One region of the Paenibacillus sp. FSL H8-0104 genome, then DNA from elsewhere that is predicted to be linked to it. Evidence: riboswitches for the same ligand, from Rfam matches in the RefSeq annotation. Region 1 holds a riboswitch; each other region holds the start of a gene.
The links. A riboswitch is a leader RNA that binds a small molecule or an ion and turns the genes downstream of it on or off. The one in region 1 is predicted to bind thiamine pyrophosphate.
Positions count from the first base shown of each region.

Region 1 (7,398 bases):
TTTTACCGACCACACAGGCAAGCTCAGATTCACATGTCTCATCAACTCTTCACTCTGTAATCCAGCCGCTATAATGACATGTTTGCATTTCATCTCACCGATCGATGTGGTGATCCCCTGCACACCGTGTTCGTTTGCTTGCACACGTATATCCTGTATGTCCTCCATAACCCGTGCTCCCAATGCTTGAGCGGATTCAGCATATGCCTTCGTTAGATGGACAGGAAGAATCTCACTCTCGTAAGGTCTGTAGTAGGCTCCATACGTATCTCTGTTAAGCCATGATGCCTCCTGTTGCACAACGGAACGGTCCCACCACACCTCATCAGCAGAAGCAGACAACGCAGACTTCCGATTGTTCTTATAGCTACTTAATTCACTGTATGAACGAAAAGGAGTTAGGAATCCCTGGCGTTGCAGGCCAGTCTCTACCTCACTGAGTGTAGCCATTAGCTCCTGTTGCTCGATAAGTAACTGTCTACTCTGCCTGGCGAGCTTAGCCATCAAAGGATGAGCAAAATCCTCACTGTCTGCTGCCAGCATCCCAGCCGCTGCGCAAGAAGTCCCTCCTGCAATCGCCGAACGCTCCAGTAACAGCACATCCTGTCCACGGGAAGCAAGTTCATACGCAATGGCACATCCAACAACGCCTCCGCCTACAATAATCGTTTCTGCATGAATTTTATCCGGTCTAGCAGTAATGATCTCTTTCATCATCTCATCTCCTTGATTCAGCGGCTCAGACTTTCTGTAGCAACGATAGCCTGCCTTAATAATGCAGCAGCCCGATCCGGGGAATCGCTCGCCCACACATTCGAGATCACAGCGACTCCCTGTGCGCCTGCAGAAAGAATAGCGTGAATGTTTCCCGGTTCGATGCCCCCAATCGCCATGACAGGAATGGAGACACCAGAGCACACTTCAGCCAGAGCATATAATCCTCTTGGTTCAAGATCAGGCTTACTGTTGGTTGAGTAGACATGCCCGAAGAAAAGGTAATCGGCTCCCCGTTCTTCAGCGATTTTTGCCTCATCGATTGAATGAACAGATACACCCAGACGAATTCGCTGGACATTGCTTATAACAGCAGGGTTGTAGTTACGTATAGCCTCTTGCCCCCAATGTACACCGCCATAGATGTCATTCTGTGGTGGCAGTTCTGAACCATTGATAACGATGCGACAAGATGGAACGCCAACACCACGCAGACTTTCAGCCCAACCGATCTTTTGTTGCCACGAGAGTTGTTTCTCTCGTATATGGATGTAGTCCACCCATGGCCAAACGTCCTTTGCAGCTTTTACAAAAGATGCTTGATTCCCTACACCCGTAGATACAACATGCAGTTCAAATGATCCGTGTACACGTTCATGAGAAATTACCGTACTTTTCATCTCCTTCCATACGTGAATGCTATGAAAACACAAAAAAGCCACTCCCGTAGGGGAGTGGCTGCGTATTAATTATAGGACCAGATGACTGACTGATACATACAGTTCATTTCGTGCAATAAAGCTATAGACCTTATAGCCATAACGTTATACACGCAACTGCATGTTTCAATTTACTAAGCAAGACGGTTGAATTCTTTCGATTGCCGTTTGCTCACGTCATTCACTGAAACGCGCTCGCCACTTCCCTACGCTGGTATGATCCAGATCAGGTGCAAAGGGTCCGGAATCGCATTCTTCCATCTCAGCCGCATCGTGCGGCCCCCCTAGTGTTCATATGAAGTTGTAGCCTATATTACCATAGACGGATTTTTTTGTCACCGTTCATTTCTGCTGAACGTTGCTTGAATCGTCTAGTTTTTCTCAGACCATTCTTCGACATTCCATGTTTTGGTGACCCAACCCTCGTAGAAATCAGGTTCATGAGATACAAGTATCACTGTTCCCTTGAATTCTTGCAACGCACGCTGCAACTCAGCTTTGGCCGTTACATCCAGATGGTTCGTCGGCTCATCGAATAGAATCCAGTTGCTTTCACGCATCAAGAGTTTGCATAAACGAACCTTCGCTTGTTCTCCACCACTCAGCATGTTAAGCGGACGGGTAATGTGCTCATTTTTCAACCCACAGCGAGCGAGATGACCCCGGACTTCATTCTGGGTCAAATGTGAAAACTCATTCCAGACATCCTCAATCGGCGTGATATTTCCAGCACGGACTTCCTGCTCAAAATAGGCCGTTTCGAGATAATCTCCCAAGAAAGTCTTTCCACTGAGTGGAGATATTTTTCCCAGGATGGTTTTCAACAGCGTCGATTTACCCACACCATTACAACCTACGATGGCAATTTTCTCACCACGTTCAATTGTCATTGTCATCTTAGGCAGCAAAGGATACGTATATCCAATTTCAAAATCAATGCCCTCAAAGACCGTTTTGCTGCTCGCACGGGCATCCTTGAATTTGAACGTTGGTTTAGCTGCTTCATCTGGACGATCAATACGTTCAATTCTGTCCAGCTGTTTCTCCCGGCTCTTCGCTCGACCTGAAGTTGAAGCACGTGCCTTGTTACGCTGAATGAAATCTTCCTGCTTCTTGATGTACTCTTGCTGCTTCTCGTATGCATCAATATGCTGGGCTTTATTCATATCAGCCATCTCGAGGAACTTGTTATAGTTCGCTGCATATCTCGTTAATTTGGCAAATTCCAAATGATAAATGACATTTACGACTTCATTCATGAATTCCGTGTCATGGGAGATTAAGAGAAACGCGTGTGGGTAGTCCTTCAGGTAACGTGACAGCCATTCAATGTGCTCTACATCCAGATAGTTGGTCGGCTCATCCAGTAAAAGAGCTGTAGGTTTCTCGAGCAGAAGCTTGGCAAGAAGCACCTTGGTACGTTGTCCACCACTTAGAGCTGCGACATCTCGATCAAGACCAATTGCGGATAAACCAAGACCATTGGCCATCTCTTCCACTTTTACGTCAATCAGATAAAAATCGCCCTGTTCCAGTTGTTCCTGAATATCGCCCATCTCTTCCAGCAACTGCTCCAGCTTATCTGGATCTGCATCTGCCATCTGGTCCGTAATATTCATCATTTCTTTTTCCAATTCAAGCAACGGAAGGAATGCATCCTTAAGCACGTCACGAATGGTTTTGCCTGGCGTAAGCTTCGTGTGCTGATCCAGATATCCATAACGGACCTTAGGTGTCCATTCCACTTTTCCACTATCTTTAAGCAATTTACCGGTAAGGATGTTCATTAATGTGGATTTACCCACACCATTGGCACCAACAAGTCCTACGCGCTCTCCGGCAAGTAAACGAAACGATACATTTTTAAATAACGTGCGATCTCCAAAATTGTGACTTACGTTCTCTACTGACAATAAACTCATAAGATGAGGTTGCTCCTATCTATTAGACATTACTTTTGTTATTGTTCCGAAACCCTATTCTAGCACAGGTCCAGTCTTTTCTGAAAGTAATGTAAACAGTTCAGGAACCTCTTACATGATTTTGTCATACAGGCTAACCTAACGATTAGAGCATTTATATTCGAAATAGCCTTGTGCAGCTGCTTGTCTTGCGTCTGTGAACACCTCTTCAGCACGGTAACCATTACCACATGTGGAGGGGTAATAGTACCTGATACCCGTTAAAGGATCTACCCCACCTACGATGGCCGTTTTCTTCACAAGTCTGCCTCCACCAATTGCATAATTGTTAATCTTCTGGTCACCCACACCTATACCTTGGATAAAGGCCATAATCCCTGTATCGTTAATGGAGTTGTACCAATCTTCCTGCGCAATCAGGGGCATCGTAAACGTATAGGAAATACCGTTCTTTCTGGCAAACTCATTATGGCGGTTAATCACATCAGCCAGATCATCCTGTACAGCAGCCACAATCCGGCTTTGTCTAACTTGTTCAAATACGCTGGTATTCTGAAGTAAAGGAATCTGTGTGCTTGAAGCCAGTTCTTTTTGAAATCCTTCAATCCATTTCCCTGCGTTTGCGTCATAGGCATATACGTAGTCGTCCAGTGTAAAGTTAATACTGTTACCATTAGAATCTGAATATGTATAAGGTTTCTTGGGGCTCCACACTTGCCTTAAAGAATCTTCACGGTTACCTGTCAACTCTGTTTCTGTGGACAACATATAATAGCCATCATAATCCAGAATAACCACGGCAGGAATGTAATTAAACATGTTTCGAATAGCTGCGGGATCATCCTGAATCCCCATATTCAAAGCCATCGTCTGCGTAAATGTCAACAAGGCAAGCTCTTTGTCCGCTTTAACAAACTTGGTTGAATCATAACCGGCTTCATCATTTTGCTTCTCATTTTGATGCATCACTGCACCTGCATCCATGACTGCAGTTTGAAGTGCAGATCTGTATCGTTGGCCAAGATATTGAGCCTCCTCGGCATCTTGCGTATGGAGTGAGATGATCCAAAAGAGCGGGAAAAAGATCAACACAAATACAATGGATAGTTCAGTAATCTTCATTGAGGACCATACCTCCGTATGTTACAAATACTGCTGAAGCCTGAACCGTGCCACTCAACCATTCACGAATGAGCATGGAAGGTGTACGATTTGTATTTTGGAGCGTCACGGTGAAAAAATCCCCTGTCGTCAACGTATATCTTCGGCCAGGATCATCAACCGGTATCACACCTGAGGATGGGAATAGTCTTTCTCGAATCTGAGCTGCATAATATCCATCCTGCACCACTTCATAGGTCCCGTTAAAACTGTTATTGTCCATCGGGTCTATATAGTGAGGTACATATTTCTTATGTAAATGTTCCATCGACACCTCATACACATTGCCCGTCTGGGCCAGTTGCTCCTCAAAATCAGCCAACATTCGAGGTGAAATATACCCTTTCGTTCGGACAGCATCAACAAAACGTGTTACATTCTGAACAGTCGTTATACGTGCTATATCATCCTGCCGATCGGCTGTTTCAGCAGCTGGGTACACATAGAGCAGAAGGACTGCGAGCAATACGGCAAGCAGCTTGGATGCGGCATTAATCAATTCACACTCGCCTCCTTCCAAAAAACAATCTTGAGCAGTTCTCCAGTTTCATTTCGTATAAACTCTGGTCTGTAGGTGGCATCGAGCTGGACAGGAATCGTCGCTGTTTTGCTGACAAGTGGATCGATCACATACGAAGTCCCATCTACCTCCACAGGAATGCCTGTGCCTGTCATCTGTCTCACGGTATGCAACACTTCCGCACCATTATACTGATACGGATTAGTGGTACGCAGTGTTGTTGTCAGCCGACCTTCCATGCCTGCTGTTGTCTGTACTCTGTCGTTCAAGGCCGCTGATAAAATCTTAACATTCTGTTGCCCGTACAGGCAGGCTGTCACAAAAAGGACAACCGCCGTACAAAACAACATGAGATGCTGTGTATTCCGGGACATGTTATACCAACTCCTGTCAGGATTGCTGGAAGATCAGCCCTCTTACCACGTTAGAACGGTCTTTTACGATAATGGCTTTGAATTTACCACTTGGATTTACATATTGATTGTCTTTTTCACTCATGGTTTGGTTAATAATACCCACCTTATCTTCAGGTCCAATAACAGAGCCATAATCCGCATTATTGAGATCCTGAGAAATATTCAACTGATTACCGTACCATTGACCAGCTACATTTTTACCCGTAATCACTTTAATACCAAACTGTTCCTTGTCCGCATATTTACGTAGTGCGTTGGTTACCTGAGATCCACTGATGGTTGTTCCGTCATACACCGTAAATGCGGCCTGAGACAACTCGGTCTGGATATCAGCAAAATTGTTCTGGGCCGTCTTGGTTGCCTCCTGAGCCGAAATAAACAACAGAACTACAATTGTGATCAAAGCGATTGTTAAGAATATCCCTGCTGCCACCTTTAAAGCGCTTGATGCATTGTTCATGATAAATCCTCCCAAGTTATAAGTTATTAAACTATTTCAGACTGTCACACAGATGAATTGTGCTACAGTTTCTGAATTTGCTCATAATAAATGCTCATCTGCAAGAAACTCATACCGACCAATGGAATGACCAGATACAAAAAGATAAGGGCGTACATAGGTGTAAATCCGATGGTTCTGCCCCATGATGCTTTGACATCTATCATTTTGCTGTATTCCTGCTTGCGTTGTTCAAAATAAAATTCCATCATGCTCTCGAGATCATCGAAGGCTTCACGTATTGAGATTTTGCCAAGGGCAAGCTGTAATTTATCAACCAGTCGCTGGAACTCGGGCAAGCCCGCCTCTTCCTTTAATTGTTCAAGTGCAAGCTCTGGTCCATGTTCAAAATGCAACAAACATTTTTGGAGCGGGCGCTTGAAAATGACGGCAAATCGATTTAGCCACTCCAATATCTCCTCGACTGACATCCGGTCCATCTCACGCAAAATGGAAATCACTGTCTGGAATTGATAGATTTCATGTCGCATATCCAACCTTCGCATTTTCCGCTGAAATAACATGAGCCATACGGGCATGTAGTACCCCGCTGCACCCATGAGAATGGCTATAATCATTTCCCACCAGCGTACATATTGTTTGTTATATACCTCAAGTTTCTGCATAATGCGCGTGATGGTCTCATTCTGGGTATCATGGTCTAACTGAACTGGAGATAACTGCTGTAACGCTTTGGAGACTTCTTCGTATGTAGCTCCTCGGTTCATTTCTACACTTTCCAGCACGGATTGATCCAACGCTGTTTTTTCCTCAGCTTTCCTGAGATCCGCTTCAGCCATTGCACCAAACATTCGATCATCGCGAATTGGATCATACAAGATGTGGTTACGTTCAACCTGGTGCAACAGCAAGATGCAACCCATTGTAAGGACCAAACAACCTGCGAATAACAACACTCGTCGAATGGCAAGCCATTCGTATTTCAACTCTGAACTGCTCTCCCTCATGAGCCGTATCGTTTGACTGTACTGTGTACTGCCAGGTTTCGCCGCAAACAACATCGCCAATTTCCGTATGAAGATTTGCTTGTACAGAAACTGATCCAACCATGAATGCTTATGCCCTGACCGATAACGGGTCTCATCGTATTGCTGGAGTCTTTGCAGAAGCAAATAAGCAAGGATGATGATCACATAGATCGATATTTTGGTAACAAAACCGATTTTGCTGCGATAAAATTCATCCATCGTTGGGAAACTGACTCTAGCCCAGCGTTCGATCGGAGCGGTGAATAATACCGGAGCGAGCGCGATGATATTAAGTCCTTTGAGCAGGTAATCCAATTTATCACGCCGCAAAATCTCCAGATGAATCTCCTGAGTCAGATTACCAAGTCCCTTGAGATAGATAGACCCTTGTGCTCTGTCCTTATCCCCGAACTCCATGACCATATAGGAAACGCCTGCGAATCCTTTGAGAAAACGGT
Region 1 covers NZ_JBBOTC010000001.1:3,996,054-4,003,451, forward strand. Annotated here, with positions in the region: gene thiO (glycine oxidase ThiO) at 1-714, opposite strand, end outside; gene NST38_RS17750 (thiamine phosphate synthase) at 732-1,394, opposite strand; TPP riboswitch at 1,620-1,729, opposite strand; gene NST38_RS17755 (ABC-F family ATP-binding cassette domain-containing protein) at 1,805-3,355, opposite strand; gene NST38_RS17760 (hypothetical protein) at 3,494-4,477, opposite strand; gene NST38_RS17765 (hypothetical protein) at 4,464-5,015, opposite strand; gene NST38_RS17770 (hypothetical protein) at 5,012-5,410, opposite strand; gene NST38_RS17775 (hypothetical protein) at 5,427-5,912, opposite strand; gene NST38_RS17780 (hypothetical protein) at 5,975-7,398, opposite strand, start outside.

Region 2 (7,398 bases), 3.2 Mb from region 1:
AAGGCGTATATCATTACGGCTTTTATCATCGTGGAAGGTCAGGGAGATCAACTGGCAGCGGACGTGCGACAATTCTATCAGCATGCAGCAGGTGGGGCGAGTGAAGGATATCCTGATGTTCAGCCTGGCACGATGGCAAGTCTGAAAGAATTGGCAGGTGTACCTTCAGCCGCGGCATATACTGCGGCTTTGGTTCGAACACTACGGGATCGCTATCCACAGGCGGAGACCAGCAGGGTGCTTAGCGTTGGCTCTGAAGAAGTACGCCTGACAGCTGAGCAGATGAAGCTGCGATACGATTAACACTTTTTACTAGGGCTTGGAATTGGTTAATAGAGATGATATGATGTGATTTCGGAAGGAGAGTGTTAGGATGGACACATTGAGATATACGTATTTATATGAGGTTGTATCAACAGGCGAAAAATCCGAGTTCAGCCAAATGGCAACAAGCAAGGAAGAGGCTGCTGCACTGATCGTTGCACGTATAGCCGATCTGGAGTTTACAGATGAGTCTGATATCAAGCTGGGCGATCTGATCTCCATTAGCAAACAGGTTGGCGACAACTATGTGGCGTGCGAGGGCTGTGCTTCTTAAGTGAACATTTAGAAATAGGAAGTCTCTCAAAATACAAGCAAGTCTCTTCTTACAGGAGGCTTGCTTTTTTGTATACACCAAAAGAGATATCGTTCAGTCATTCGGCTGGAGATATCTCTTTTTTTCTCTAATCCATCTAACCCCAAGCTTAATAAGGCGGCCACAACAACTTGCGTGCCGTTTCGTAACGTTCGGCCACAGCGGGCCAGTAGACAACGTTCCACCAATCCTCGATATACTTTTTGCGTTCATTCTGATGTTTCAGATAGTAGGCATGTTCCCACACATCCAGTGGCAGGAGTGGTACGATATCGGACTGGGACAGGTTCTGGTGTTTTTCCGCCTGCAAAATCTCCAAACGATGTGCTCTCGGGCTCCAGACAAGCATCGCCCAGCCACTGCCTTCCACCTTGTTCGCGGCTTCTGTGAATTGATTCTTAAACGCTTCATAACTCCCGAAATCTCGCTTGATCTGCTCTGCGAGCATACCGGAAGGTTTGCCGCCGCCAGCAGGGTTCATAATTGTCCAGAAGATCGTATGCAGGTAGTGGCCTGCCCCGTTGAAGGCAAGTTCACGTTCCCAATGTTTGATGAGTTCAAAGTTATTCTTTTTTCGCGATTCCGCCAGCTTCTTCTCTGCTACATTCAGTCCGTCCACATAAGATTGATGGTGTTTGTCATGATGGATACGCATCGTCAGCTCATCAATATGTGGCTCCAGCGCATTGTACGCATAGGGGAGAGGCGGCAGTGTGTGTCCTCCAATGGGAACCGGCTTTTCTTTTACAGGAGGTGCTGTAGAGCTGGGTGTGGCTTGTGTTGTTCCGGTAGAAGACGGTTGAACGGTTGCGGATTGGATCTGAGCTGGAGCGGCAGGTGCATTTACATTTCCCTCTGGAGAAGTTGGAGCTTCTGAAGCTTGGCGATGGATGCTTCCTGACTCTGACGTATGCAGCGCATTTTCCAGAAAAAGTGATGGCTCCGAATCCGTCTCACGCAAGATGCCCGGTTGGCCAAGCGTATCCAATACACCCAGAAAATACTCCGACTCGCGGATAAAATGCAGAATGAGTACTTTGGCAAGCGGAACAGCTTGCACAGCAGCACTTTGCTCCAGAAGAACATACAGCTGTTTGATGAACTCTCTCGATTGCTGCCGAGCTGCCAACACAAGTTGATCGATACAACGAACCATGTAGGGAGCAGGTGGATGGGTTGCGGGCAATAGTTGTTTTAAAAGCTGATTGGCTACTCGCTCACTGTTTGCAAAGGTAACCTCCCATTCCTCCAATAGCTTGACGTATGGGGGCTCCAGATCAGGAACCAGGGCACGAATCACGAGTGTATGTTCTTTCTCCTGCTCTTTCCAAAAACGAATTTCCTCCAATGTTCGCAGAGGCAGCAGGTGACCATATCCATACCAGTTCATCTATGTTGAACCTCCTTCAGATGAAATTCATTGCATGCAGACCGTCTGTTCATGCGTCCCAAGAGTATATTCCGCGAGCTTGTTGTCCTATGAGTGCAAAAAAAAGAGCCCCTGAGGGCTCTGGAAAAAATTCAATGATTGAAATTTGGTTATTCTCCATTATTCGTGTTTTGCACATCGTCACTGCTTGTTTTCGTTACATGACTCAGGAAAGTTGAGACACGGCGCAGATATTCCTTTGGATGCTCCCGGAAGATCAACTCATGATGCGCATCCTGGACAATCCATACATCCGAGTACGGATTGGTCTGGTTGGCGGCGAGTTGCTCCGCAATTGGATAAGGCGCCTTCTCGTCCTCTGTACCATGGATGAAGAAAATCGGGAACGGATAATCTTCCTTTTTCACTTCCTGGTATGGAATCTGTTGTAATCCGGTACCATTCAGAACAGGGAACAACAGTTTCATGATCTCCAGTGTAGGCTGACGTGGCAGATCGATCTGGTTGTGAATGTTGTGGTACAGCGTATCTGGCTCCAGCAGGAACGCACTGTCCAGAATCATTGCATCCACTTCCTTCGTAATCAGTCCGGTTTGTAACGCTGTACCGGCACCCATCGAGAAACCCCAGACAACCAGTTCCTGCGCACCACGTTGCTTGGCGAACTGGATCGCACCGAGCAATTGCTGTGACTCAGCTTTGCCACCTGTGGCTACAGCTTTGTTCACCTGTGAGGCGAAGCCATAATCGAACATGACCACGTTGAACCCAAGTTGATGGGCATAGTGTGCCAGGTCATACATGGGTACCCATGTTTCTTCACGATTGGCACCATAGCCGTGACTGAAAATAATCGTTTTGCTTGCAGCATTGTCAGCAGGTATATACCATCCCTGCATCGTCCGGCTGCCATCTGCTGCCGGGAACGTGATGTCTTCGTACTTCATGTTCTTGGCTTGCATCGGATTGGAGAAGACTGGCGCTACCGTTGGATTGGATAATACCCATGCGATATAACCATGCAGTGCAATAAAACAAAACAGTAGAAAAAATACAACGGAGAGCAGCAACGCTACGATAATATGTTTGAACCGAATCAGCCTCGGTGATAGGGAAGAGGGCAGATCGGACACTTTTGTTTGCAGCGGGGCTTCGCTCTGGGATGATTGATACATGAATGCCCCTCCTTTGAAGTTCAGTTGAAGATAACAACGACATGAAAAGAGAATTGCGTCGATTTCAGAGCCTGCTTCAGAGCGATATCTTAATGTAATATATCTTTATCGTATGTTCCAATATAGTCAAAGTCAATTGATTGAGGGCATTTGTTACGCAATTGTTATATAGTTCTTAAGATATATGGGTAACATTACCTTAGTGTGTAAATTACAGGGGATTAAGTCTTATAAAAAGGGAAAATTTACACGTTGGCCTATTTTGATTTTGGCTCTTTTTGGTTTACAGATGAGACCGTTTCTCATATAATTTATGTAACCAAGTTTCATGTGATGAAACATGAGGAGGGCATTATGCCATGGAAGATCGCAAGTTAACCGTCCGGGCTGTGGAACGGGCGCTGGATATATTATTATGTTTTACCACACGCAGTGATCTGGGACTCACCGAAATTGCCAGCCAGATCGGCCTGCACAAAAGTACAGTCCACCGTTTGATGGCTACGCTGGAGGATCGAGGGTTCGTGATCCGCGATGCAGCAACAGAGAAGTACCGACTTGGCATCCGAATCTGGGAGCTGTCAGCTCATATGTCCCGCAGTGATGATCCCGCTATTCTGCTGTTGCCTGCGATGGAGCGACTGAGAGATCGATTGGGGGAGACCGTGAGTCTGTACCTGCGTGATGGGAGTGAACGGATTCGTATTCAGGCGGTGCAAAGTGATCAGGCGATCCGCCGAGTTGCTCCCGTTGGTGTTAGACTCCCGCTGTCTGTGGGGGCTTCCAGCAAAGTCCTGATGGCGTTTGCCACGGACGAGGATCGTGAAGAACTGATGAACGGGCCGGAATGGCCGGTGTTTATTGATCCCGCGGTGTATTTGGCGCAGATGGGAGATATCCGGGATAACGGATATGCGACGAGTTATGAGGAACGTGAGCCGGGAGCTGCCGCGGTATCGGTACCGATTATGGATCGCAGAGGCAATATTGCAGCCGCACTCTCGGTCTCAGGGCCTGTCAGCCGACTCTCACAGGAGACATTGCATGAATACGCACCTGTGTTGAAGGATGCTGCTACGCAAATGGGGCTCATGTTATCCTGATGTTGAGGTAAGTTTTTTCTCCAATAGAGTTTGATCATTTGGAATATAAAGGTTGTTTTTATGTTCCGGTTGCGCTACTCTGTAATGGACGGCCCAACGGGGCCAGCTTCATTGAATATGAACAGCGGCTTATGTAAGCCGCAACTTATTAACGTTACTGGGGGAGTCCGAATTGTCCGGACTGAGACGGAATCGCATGAGATTCCGGACCCTTTGCACCTGATCTGGATCATACCAGCGTAGGGAAGTAATCGGCGATATGACCACAACCACCACATGATGTGACCCTTGTAGGGCTCCGTTAAGGAGCTGCATAAAGGTGCATTATTGGTGATGGACATAAAAGTCGGTTCCTTCGGGGACCGGCTTTTTTATATACAGGGAACGGGCGATATAGCGCATACTCCATCGACTTCTTTTTCAATACCTGCGAAAGTGGGCTTGGATGAGGAGGGAAGTCACCATAGATCCATGATCTGTGCTGCCTTCCGGTCTGTTGTGAACTGTACATAAATTATGTCTCCCCTGGTCTGGTGTAGGATCGCTCTTTCTTCTCTGCATTGCGCATGATTTGGGACAGGTACGTAAGTGAGCTAATGACTATTCCAACCAAACAAGCGACGAACACTGAGGAGGAGACAAGCGAACATGAGTACAGGAAATCAAATGGGACAACAAGCGATGGAACGGGAACATAACGATCAGCAGGTGGAAAAGGAAACAAGCGCGGCCGGACGGGTTCAGCCTTTTCCGGGCAGCCGCAAAGTCTACATTCAGGGCTCACGGCCGGACATTGCTGTACCGGAACGTGAGATAGCCCTTCATGACACGAATACTCCCCAAGGGGTGGAGCATAACGAACCGCTGCGTGTCTATGATACGAGCGGCCCCATGACCGATCCCGCATTTCATGCGGATATCCGCGCAGGTTTGCCAGCCCTGCGCACCCGCTGGATCACAGAGCGTGGCGATGTTGAAGCTTATCAGGGTCGTACGGTTAAACCGGAGGATAACGGACTGAAGCCCGGAGGGAAGAGAGCTGGCGCTGAAGAGTACCCCGGATTACGAGGCAAACCGCTGCGGGCACAGCCAGGACGTTGTGTGACTCAGATGCATTACGCGAGGCAGGGAGTCATTACGGCAGAGATGGAATTCGCCGCCATTCGTGAAGGCGTGGAACCGGAATTTGTAAGGCAGGAGCTGGCGAGTGGACGGGCCATCCTGCCGTCCAACATCAATCACCCGGAGAGTGAGCCGATGTTGATTGGTCGTCATTTTCATGTGAAGATCAATGCCAATATAGGCAACTCTTCTGTATCTTCCTCCATCGAGGAAGAGGTGGAGAAGATGACTTGGGCGGTACGCTGGGGATCGGATACCGTGATGGATCTATCCACAGGCAAAAACATCCATACCACCCGGGAATGGATCATCCGTAATTCACCTGTGCCGATTGGTACGGTGCCGCTGTATCAGGCGCTGGAGAAGGTGAATGGCGAAGCGGAAGCGCTGACCTGGGAGTTGTACCGTGACACACTCATTGAGCAGGCAGAGCAGGGCGTGGACTACTTTACGATTCATGCAGGTGTACTGCTGCGTTATATCCCCATGACCGCCAAGCGAATGACAGGCATTGTGTCTCGGGGCGGTTCCATTATGGCAGCATGGTGTCTGGCGCATCATCAGGAGAATTTTTTGTATACCCATTTTGAAGAAATCTGTGAGATTATGAAAAGGTATGATGTAGCGTTTTCGCTGGGAGATGGACTTCGTCCAGGCAGTATCTACGATGCCAATGACGAGGCTCAGATGGCGGAACTGGCTACGCTCGGGGAACTGACGCAGATTGCGTGGAAGCACGATGTGCAGGTGATGATCGAAGGTCCTGGGCATGTGCCGATGCATAAGATCAAGGAGAATGTGGACTTGCAGATGGAGATCTGTAAAGAGGCACCGTTCTATACGTTGGGGCCGCTGACGACCGACATTGCCCCGGGTTACGATCACATCACATCCGCCATTGGTGCGGCCATGATTGGCTGGTTCGGCACGTCGATGCTCTGTTATGTTACGCCAAAAGAACATTTGGGCCTTCCCAATAAGGATGATGTGCGGGAAGGGGTTATAGCCTACAAGATCGCAGCTCATGCCGCCGATCTGGCGAAGGGACATCCACGTGCCCAGCGCCGCGATGACGCATTGTCCAAGGCACGCTTCGAGTTCCGTTGGCGGGACCAGTTCAACCTGTCGCTGGACCCGGAACGTGCGCTGTCCTACCATGATGAGACGCTGCCAGCAGAAGGGGCCAAAGAAGCTCATTTCTGCTCCATGTGCGGACCAAAGTTCTGTAGCATGCGCATCACGCAGGACATTCGTGCTTACGCTGCTGAACAGAAATTGCCCGAAGACGAGGCCGTAGCCGCAGGGATGCAGGCGAAGGCTGAGGAGTACCGGATGCGCTCCTAAGGGAGCCAAGTGATGAAGGTTTTTTTGAAGCTTTAAATTATAAATATTGATTAATGTTTGGACAAGGCCAAACCCGCTTCACCGTAACTCTTGGATTCAATCCAACTTACGCCAAATCTGAAATAGGATGCCTGCGATGACAAACAGCACGCCATCAGAAAGTTTAAGATTACTAGCATGTAGAAGTGCGGAAGAACCCATACCGACTAGGAACAAGATAAGAATATATAAAAATCGCATTAATTTATTCACCTCTCTTTTTGAGTGAAATGTGTAAAAGAGAACGATTTTTATATCGTTCTCTTTTGTGAATTTAAATTTACTCTACCTATATTACATAAACATATTTAACAAAGACTTTATTAATAATTAAAATTTTTAAGTGTACCTCTGGAATCATTATCAGCAGAGCCTGAGAAGCTAACCTCTAGAGCTCCAAAACTCAATCCTACACTGCCCGTACCTTTAATGTGGTAGTAATTGGATTGTATTTGAGATAGACCACTTTGATTTCCTTGCTTTTTATGTTCTATTGTAAAGACGGCAGAGGCAACCTGTTCTGTTATAATAATGCCCCCTTTGAGATCAGCATTGAATCCAACACCATTCTCACCAGTATATGAGAAA
Region 2 covers NZ_JBBOTC010000001.1:746,752-754,149, forward strand. Annotated here, with positions in the region: gene NST38_RS03475 (lipoate--protein ligase family protein) at 1-303, shown strand, start outside; gene NST38_RS03480 (hypothetical protein) at 374-598, shown strand; gene NST38_RS03485 (Fe-Mn family superoxide dismutase) at 747-2,027, opposite strand; gene NST38_RS03490 (alpha/beta hydrolase) at 2,177-3,202, opposite strand; gene NST38_RS03495 (IclR family transcriptional regulator) at 3,562-4,305, shown strand; TPP riboswitch at 4,455-4,568, shown strand; gene thiC (phosphomethylpyrimidine synthase ThiC) at 4,987-6,771, shown strand; gene NST38_RS03505 (hypothetical protein) at 7,134-7,398, opposite strand, start outside.
Region 2: another riboswitch for thiamine pyrophosphate. It lies ahead of thiC (phosphomethylpyrimidine synthase ThiC); the one in region 1 lies ahead of NST38_RS17750 (thiamine phosphate synthase).

Region 3 (7,398 bases), 3.5 Mb from region 1:
ACCCAGCATTTTGATTGCCTCAGGTGGGGTTGGCGGTGCCATTCTGCCTTTGACTACGGGATGGAGTCTTGATCATCTGGCGGTTAATCAGTCTGCATGGATGCTTGCGATTTTTGCAGTTGGCCTGCTTGTCATTAGCGTAATCACGTTTCAATGGCAGAACAAACATATAGCCAATTCTGCGACTTAACAGTTCTGTGTTGATCCAGTCCTGAGGATTAGAAATACCTATTAAAGAAATTGAAATGTCCACCGCCATGACCTGACGGTGGACATTTTTTTGTAGCGTTACTCTGTTCTAACGAACCTAGCACACGCTATCCCCCTCCATTTCCGCATGTTTGAAATCTAACGAATCCTAGAGACGTTATTATAGATAATTAGTATCAATTAAATGCCTCGTTGGAGGTTTTTTGCATAATAACACTGCTGAGATTCGTTAGGTTTTCATTCCCTTAGGAACTTGCCTAATAAGGTGTCCTCGATTCGTTAGCGCTGTAATATGGCGGCAGTGCCCTATCTTTGCCTCTCTCATCACCTTTCATTAAAGGTGAGAATAATATCTATTCATTTGCACAAGATTGCCCAGGAAATACTTATGGTCAACCAAATCACACACTTTTATTAACAACAGGCAATACAGGCCCGTTATCCTTGATGAATTTACCGAATACATATCGGACGAGTGGTCCCAGAACAATCAACTGATATGGAAGCGCCAGGCTGAAGTTACGAGCGATTGTATGGAGATACGTACGGATTACGGATGACCCACTTAATTGATCAGCGAGATATGCCGAGATCATTCCATACATAGACATGATCAGAACCATGCCAATCACCATGAAAAATGAAATGACGAGCACACCTAAAATCTTATTGGACTTGTCGAAGGGCAAGGAGAATGCAATCTTTCTCGCCACAGGACCAACAATGAAAGACTCCACCAGAAACGCAATGACAAAACATAATATGAATTGAAGCAGTATTTCAAGCGGGGACATCTTGCCGAGTAACCCACTGTGCCATAGATTGAAGAACATCATGACCAAGACCATTCCTATACACATCATTAATCCGAAAATAATTTGTTCCTTCTTGCTGGTTGGCAATTCTCTCATCCTCTCTGTTTACCTTCGTAATTATAGAGATGAGGAAACCCTTCACATAAGTGAACATTTTGTGAACAAATCTGATTTTTCCAAATTAAAACTATATTTGACAACCATGTAGTACAGCCCTATGATATCCCTTAAAATGGTAGAAACATTCACTACATAAGGAGGTTTTTGATTGTGAGTTTTCAAAAACGCATTGACCACGTCGGCATTGCCGTGCGTGATCTGGAGACCACGTTGCGTTTCTATACGGAGATTGTTGGTCTTGAATTGAAAGACCGGGTAACCCATACTAACGGCGTCATTCAGCTCGCCTTTCTCGGCTTCAATGGAAGTAACGAGACTGAGATTGAGCTAATTCAAGGATACAGCGACAAGCTGCCTTCCGAAGGTACGGTGCACCATTTTGCGATCCACGTGGATGATCTTGATTCTGAGTACAAACGCATTCAATCCACCGAAGCCGAATTTATCGATGGAGAGATTATTACACTGCCTAACGGTTACCGCTATTTCTTCATCTATGGACCTGAAAAGGAATGGATTGAGTTCTTCCAGCGCTAAGAAATGGAGCTGATTTCATGAACATTTTAATTACCGGCGCAGCCGGAAAAATTGGACGTGACTTGTCCCAACACTTGTCAGAGACATTTCACCTGCGACTAACGGATTTGAATATCGACAGACTGCATACGTATCAAGGGACAGGCCATGAGATCATGACACTGGATGTGACAGACCCCGAAGCCTGTCAGCATGCTTGCGAAGGCATGGATGTGGTTGTACATCTGGCGGGAGATCCTTCCCCGCATGCCGGATTTTATGAATCGTTGTTGGACATCAATATCAAAGGCACATTTAATGTATTCCGTGCAGCCAAGGACCAAAGTGTACGAAGAGTCATTCTGGCAAGCAGTGCACAGACGATCGAGGGGTATCCCATTGATGCTCAGGTCTATCCGGACATGCCGACACGCCCACGGAATTTGTACGGGGTTAGCAAATGTTTTGGAGAATCGCTCGCTTCCTATTTTGCGTATACCGAAGGTTTACAAAGTGTAGCAATACGTATAGGTGCATATGATGATTTTCAACCGGACGGACCCGTGCTGGAGGCAAGGGATATGAGCGCGTATATTAGTCCGGCTGACTTGTGTGATTTGATGTTCAAAGCAATTACAACTACCGATCTGGAACCCTTCACCATACTGCATGGGATCTCGAATAATCGGTTTAAACGATTAAATCTGGAAACCACTCAGAAACAGGTAGGTTATGACCCAAAATCCGATGCTTTTGCACTCAGTCAGATTGCCTTATATGATTCCCCACGATAATTATTGAAAATAACACATCCAAACAGGCTGTTATACATATGTATAACGGCCTGTTTATAACTTATACGTGTCCCTATCCAGTTCATGACTGGACAGGTCCTACCCTCTGGCCTATAATTACACCTAGTAATGCCCGTAACTTCATAGTTTCCCAGGGGAGTCGGAATTGGCCGGCTGAGAGTGTATCCCACCAAGATACTAACCCTTAGACCTGATCTGGATCATGCCAGCGTAGGAATCGGAGTATATCGAAATGGCACAGCCCTATGGCTGAACGCCACCTCTCTAACGCCTGCACGCGTCCCGGAATACGGGGCGCTTTTTTTGTTACTATCAGAAAGTATAAGTTTGGAAGCATCACCTTCCTGATATTGCAAGAAAAACTGCCGCTAAGCGCAGTCTGGCTTCCTTGAATGACATCGATGGACGTTTTACTTATTCAAAAATAACGTCATCCGGATCTCAACTGGTATAAATCTGTCGATTTATGCAAGATGATTGGATATGAAGCCAAGGAGTACCCCGTGCCAATCGGCCGGACATACCGAAGGAGAGAACCACAGATGAAATGGCGTAAAACGATGGGATTGTTGCTCTTGTGCGTGCTTATGGTGACTGTAGCCGCATGTGGCGGTAAAGAAGCTGCCCCGGCAGAACAGAACAACAACACTAATGCGGAAAGCAGCAACGAAGGTGACACTGCCGCCCTGAAAGATATTAAAGTGGTGCTCGACTGGACACCAAATACGAATCATACAGGCCTGTATGCAGCTGTAGATCAAGGTTTTTATAAAGCCGAAGGCTTGAACGTGGAGATTGTACAACCAGGTGCCGGTGGCGCAGATACAATGGTTGCCTCCAATGAAGTACCTTTTGGCGTAAGTTATCAGGAGAGTGTAACTCAAGCCCGCACACAGGGTGTTCCACTCGTCTCCATCGCAGCAGTTATTCAGCATAATACATCCGGGTTCGCTGCTCCGGCGGATCGGAATATCAAGTCACCGAAAGATTTTGAAGGTAAAACCTATGGCGGTTGGGGTTCCCCAGTCGAAGAAGCCGTGATGCAATCCATTATGGAAGGCGACGGAGCCGATGTATCCAAAGTCAAAAACATTAATATGGGTGACGCCGACTTTTTCACCGCAGTAAAACGGGACATTGATTTTGCATGGATTTTCTACGCCTGGACGGGTATTGAAGCCGAACTGCGCGGGGAGCCCATCGACATGTTATATGTGAAGGATTATTCAGATGCATTGGATTACTACACGCCTGTCCTCGTAACAAACGAGCAGACGATCCAAAACGACCCTGAGTTGGTGAAAGCATTCCTGAAAGCCACCTCCGAAGGGTATCAATACGCAATTGATCATCCCGAAGACGCAGCAAACATTCTGATCAAGGCCGTACCGGATCTGGACAAAGACCTCGTACTGGCAAGCCAGAAATGGCTCAGTCCGAAATACACGGATGACGCCCCGCGCTGGGGTGAGCAAAAACAGGAAGTGTGGCAGAACTACACCGACTGGATGTTTAGCAAAAAACTGCTTGATGAACAGATCGATGTGAGCAAAGCATATACAAACGAGTTTTTACCCCAATAAAATTTCTCATATAAAACGAACTTAAATTTTACACGAGGACGGAGAGGACAGAAATAACGTGAAAAAGCGAAGCGGTCGCCTTTATCACCGGATTTTCCCTTTAGAGAAAGGGAATCAAAAAAATCTGGGGATAACAGCGATTGGAAGGTTATTCTGTCGTCGAAGTGGCAAGTGTAACAGTCATTAGTTCATTTTATATATCACGAAAGGAGCCGTGATCTCTCATGGCAAGCACACTACTTAGTATTCAGGTTATCCCGAAAACGCCAAATGGCGAGAACTCTTATCCTTACGTTGATCGCGCCATTGAAGTTATTCAGCAATCCGGCCTGAAATATCAGGTGAACGCGCTCGACACCACGATGGAGGGGGAACTAGAGGAACTGCTGGAAGTTGTCCGTAAAATGCACGAGGTACTCGTGGAGGCTGGCAGCCCAAGCATCATCTCCCAGATCAAAATCGCCCATAGCCCTACCGGCTTCAGCATGGATACCCTGACGGAGAAGTATCGCTAATGCCTGCCTATTTCAAAAGTGTATGGCCGCCCATTGTGGCGGTTATTCTCTTTATAGCGATATGGCAGGGAGCCGTCTCCCTCTTCCATATTGAGAAATGGATGCTGCCTGCACCGTCCGACATCGCCCGCGAAGCGGCAACCCAGGCCGAACGGCTTGGCATGCACGCTTCCGCAACCATTCAGTTAACGCTGATTGGATTCGCCGCTGGAACAGCGGTTGGATTACTGATTGCGATGGTGCTACATTTAGTCCCTTTTCTCAAGTCAGCCCTGTATCCTTTACTTATTCTTAGTCAAAATATTCCGACCATCGCGCTCGCGCCGCTCCTGTTAATCTGGTTCGGATTCGGGCTACTGCCCAAGCTGATTACGATCATTCTGGTCTGCTTCTTCCCCGTTGCAGTGGCGGCCATGGATGGCTTGACCCGTACTGACGCGGCGATGATGAACTATATGCGCATGGCTGGTGCGAAACGTCATCAGATCTTCTGGAAGCTGGAGCTCCCCCATGCGCTGCCATCCGTGTTCTCCGGTGTCAAAATCGCCGCTACCTATAGCGTGATGGGCGCCATCATCGCCGAATGGATTGGTGCAGACAAGGGTATTGGTTATTATATGATGTTGCAAAAGTCGGCTTATCGTACGGACCGCCTATTCGTGGCGATCATGATTATTGTCGCGCTCAGCTTGCTGCTCTTCCTGTTCATTGCCCTGCTGGAGAAGCTGCTCGTGCGCTGGCGGCCACAAAAGCGGTAGTAAAGAAGTAATCTGTATATTAGGAAGTGATGACCATATGAATCTGCAACAGGATGAACAAGTCCAGCCTGGACGAGGAGCAAGTGTAATGGAGCCAACGCACGGTGAAAAGTTTAACTCGGCTACGCCTGATCGACCTGCCAACACGACTCCTGCTCCGGTTCCACCTGCACTGGACGTTGTTAATGTTCATGCATCATTCCGTGAACGGCGTAGCAAGCTACCGGTTCTGAACGGCCTGTCCCTGACTGTGGAGCAAGGCGAGTTTGTTGCTATCGTTGGACCTTCTGGCTGTGGCAAGAGCACCCTGTTCCATATCATCGGCGGTCTGCTGAAGCCACAGGAAGGCCAAGTGCTTATGAACGGTCAGAATGTAACGGGACAGCGTGGCAAGATTAGTTATATGCCGCAACAGCCCGCCCTTTTCCCGTGGCGTACCATTGAAGATAATGTACTGCTTGCTGGTGAAGTAGCTTCAAGTGCTCCACCTCGGGCCGAAGCACTTGCAGAGGCTCGAAAGTGGTTAAGCAGCGTGGGTCTTGCCGGGTTCGAGCAGGCCTATCCTCATATGCTGTCGGGCGGAATGCAGCAGCGTGCTGCATTTCTGCGTGCCCTGCTCAGTCCGCAGGAACTCATGCTGCTGGACGAACCTTTCAGCGCACTGGATGCACTGACACGTAGCGACATGCAACGCTGGCTGCTCGATATCTGGGAACAGAACCGCCGCTCGGTGCTGTTCATCACCCACAATATCGAAGAAGCATTGCTACTTGCAGATCGGGTCTATGTATTATCCAACCGACCTGCAACGGTGTTGCACGAGGTACATGTTCCTTTTGATCGCCCAAGACGAGAAGAAATTACGGAGGAATCCGCTTTCCTGGAGCGTAAACGGCAGATTGCACAGTGGATGCGAGAAGAACAGCAGAAAGCCCGCCTATCTTGATAGTGCGGGTTTTTAAGTTATTTATTTCCTTTAATGGGTGATCCGCCATAAGAAATTCTGCGTAACATAGTTAGAATATAACTGAACACAAGGAGGAATTCCCTCGTGCATTCTCAAGCTTTTGCACCATTAATTGATGCTCATATTCACTTCGATCAGTATACCCCTGACGAACAACGCGAGATGCTGCTATCTTTCCCGTCTCAGCAAGTCGAGGCAGTCATTGCCGTGTCAATGAATCTCGCTTCTGCTCAGGCCAATCTAGAGCTTGCCAAACAACATCCACGTAATATCTATCCGGCCTTCGGTTTCCATCCGGAACAGGAACTGCTGTCCATTGCAGAAATGGACCTATTCTTCCAATGGATCGAGAAGCACATGGGACAAGCCACAGCCATCGGAGAAGTCGGCCTTCCCTATTACAACCGTTTGGAAGCTGAGCAGGCAGGGCAGCGATTCGATCAGAGCGGGTACATTGAACTGCTTGAACGTTTCATCCAACTTGCCAAAAAGCATAACAAACCACTTGTCCTTCATGCGGTATACGATGATGCGGATATCGTCTGTGATTTGCTGGAGCAATATCAGTTCCGACGTGCTCATTTCCACTGGTTCAAAGGTTCTCGCCAAACCGTAAGGCGCATGGCGGACAACGGTTATTTCATTTCCTTCACGCCGGATATTCGGTATGAAGAAGAGATTCGTGAACTCGCCCGGCAATATCCATCGGAACAAGTGATGGCCGAGACCGACGGACCGTGGCCCTTCGAAGGACCATTTCAGGGACGAATGACACACCCGGCCATGACCAGACAGGTCATCCAGGCATGGAGCGAAATCACTGGCATGGGAACCGAGCGGGCCGCCCGGCTCTTTTATCAGAACACAAAGCGTTTCTATGGCTTAACTTGAGTACAATCAGGTAACAGCAAGTACTATCGCTTGTCCTGCCAGCACAACACAAAGAAGCCAGTCGGCTTCGCCCCGACTGACTTCTAGTCTACTATTATATATCAGTTGAACTAAATTTTTAAACAGGAACGTAGAGGACAGAAATAACCTGAGGAAGCAGAGCGGTCGCCTAAAAGCTTTCTGAAAGAAAGCTACTTCGGAAGCATAC
Region 3 covers NZ_JBBOTC010000001.1:496,259-503,656, reverse strand. Annotated here, with positions in the region: gene NST38_RS02405 (MFS transporter) at 1-190, shown strand, start outside; gene NST38_RS02400 (hypothetical protein) at 612-1,121, opposite strand; gene NST38_RS02395 (VOC family protein) at 1,296-1,682, shown strand; gene NST38_RS02390 (NAD-dependent epimerase/dehydratase family protein) at 1,700-2,455, shown strand; TPP riboswitch at 2,599-2,711, shown strand; gene NST38_RS02385 (ABC transporter substrate-binding protein) at 3,019-4,059, shown strand; gene NST38_RS02380 (thiamine-binding protein) at 4,284-4,574, shown strand; gene NST38_RS02375 (ABC transporter permease) at 4,574-5,332, shown strand; gene NST38_RS02370 (ABC transporter ATP-binding protein) at 5,370-6,278, shown strand; gene NST38_RS02365 (TatD family hydrolase) at 6,384-7,190, shown strand.
Region 3: another riboswitch for thiamine pyrophosphate. It lies ahead of NST38_RS02385 (ABC transporter substrate-binding protein); the one in region 1 lies ahead of NST38_RS17750 (thiamine phosphate synthase).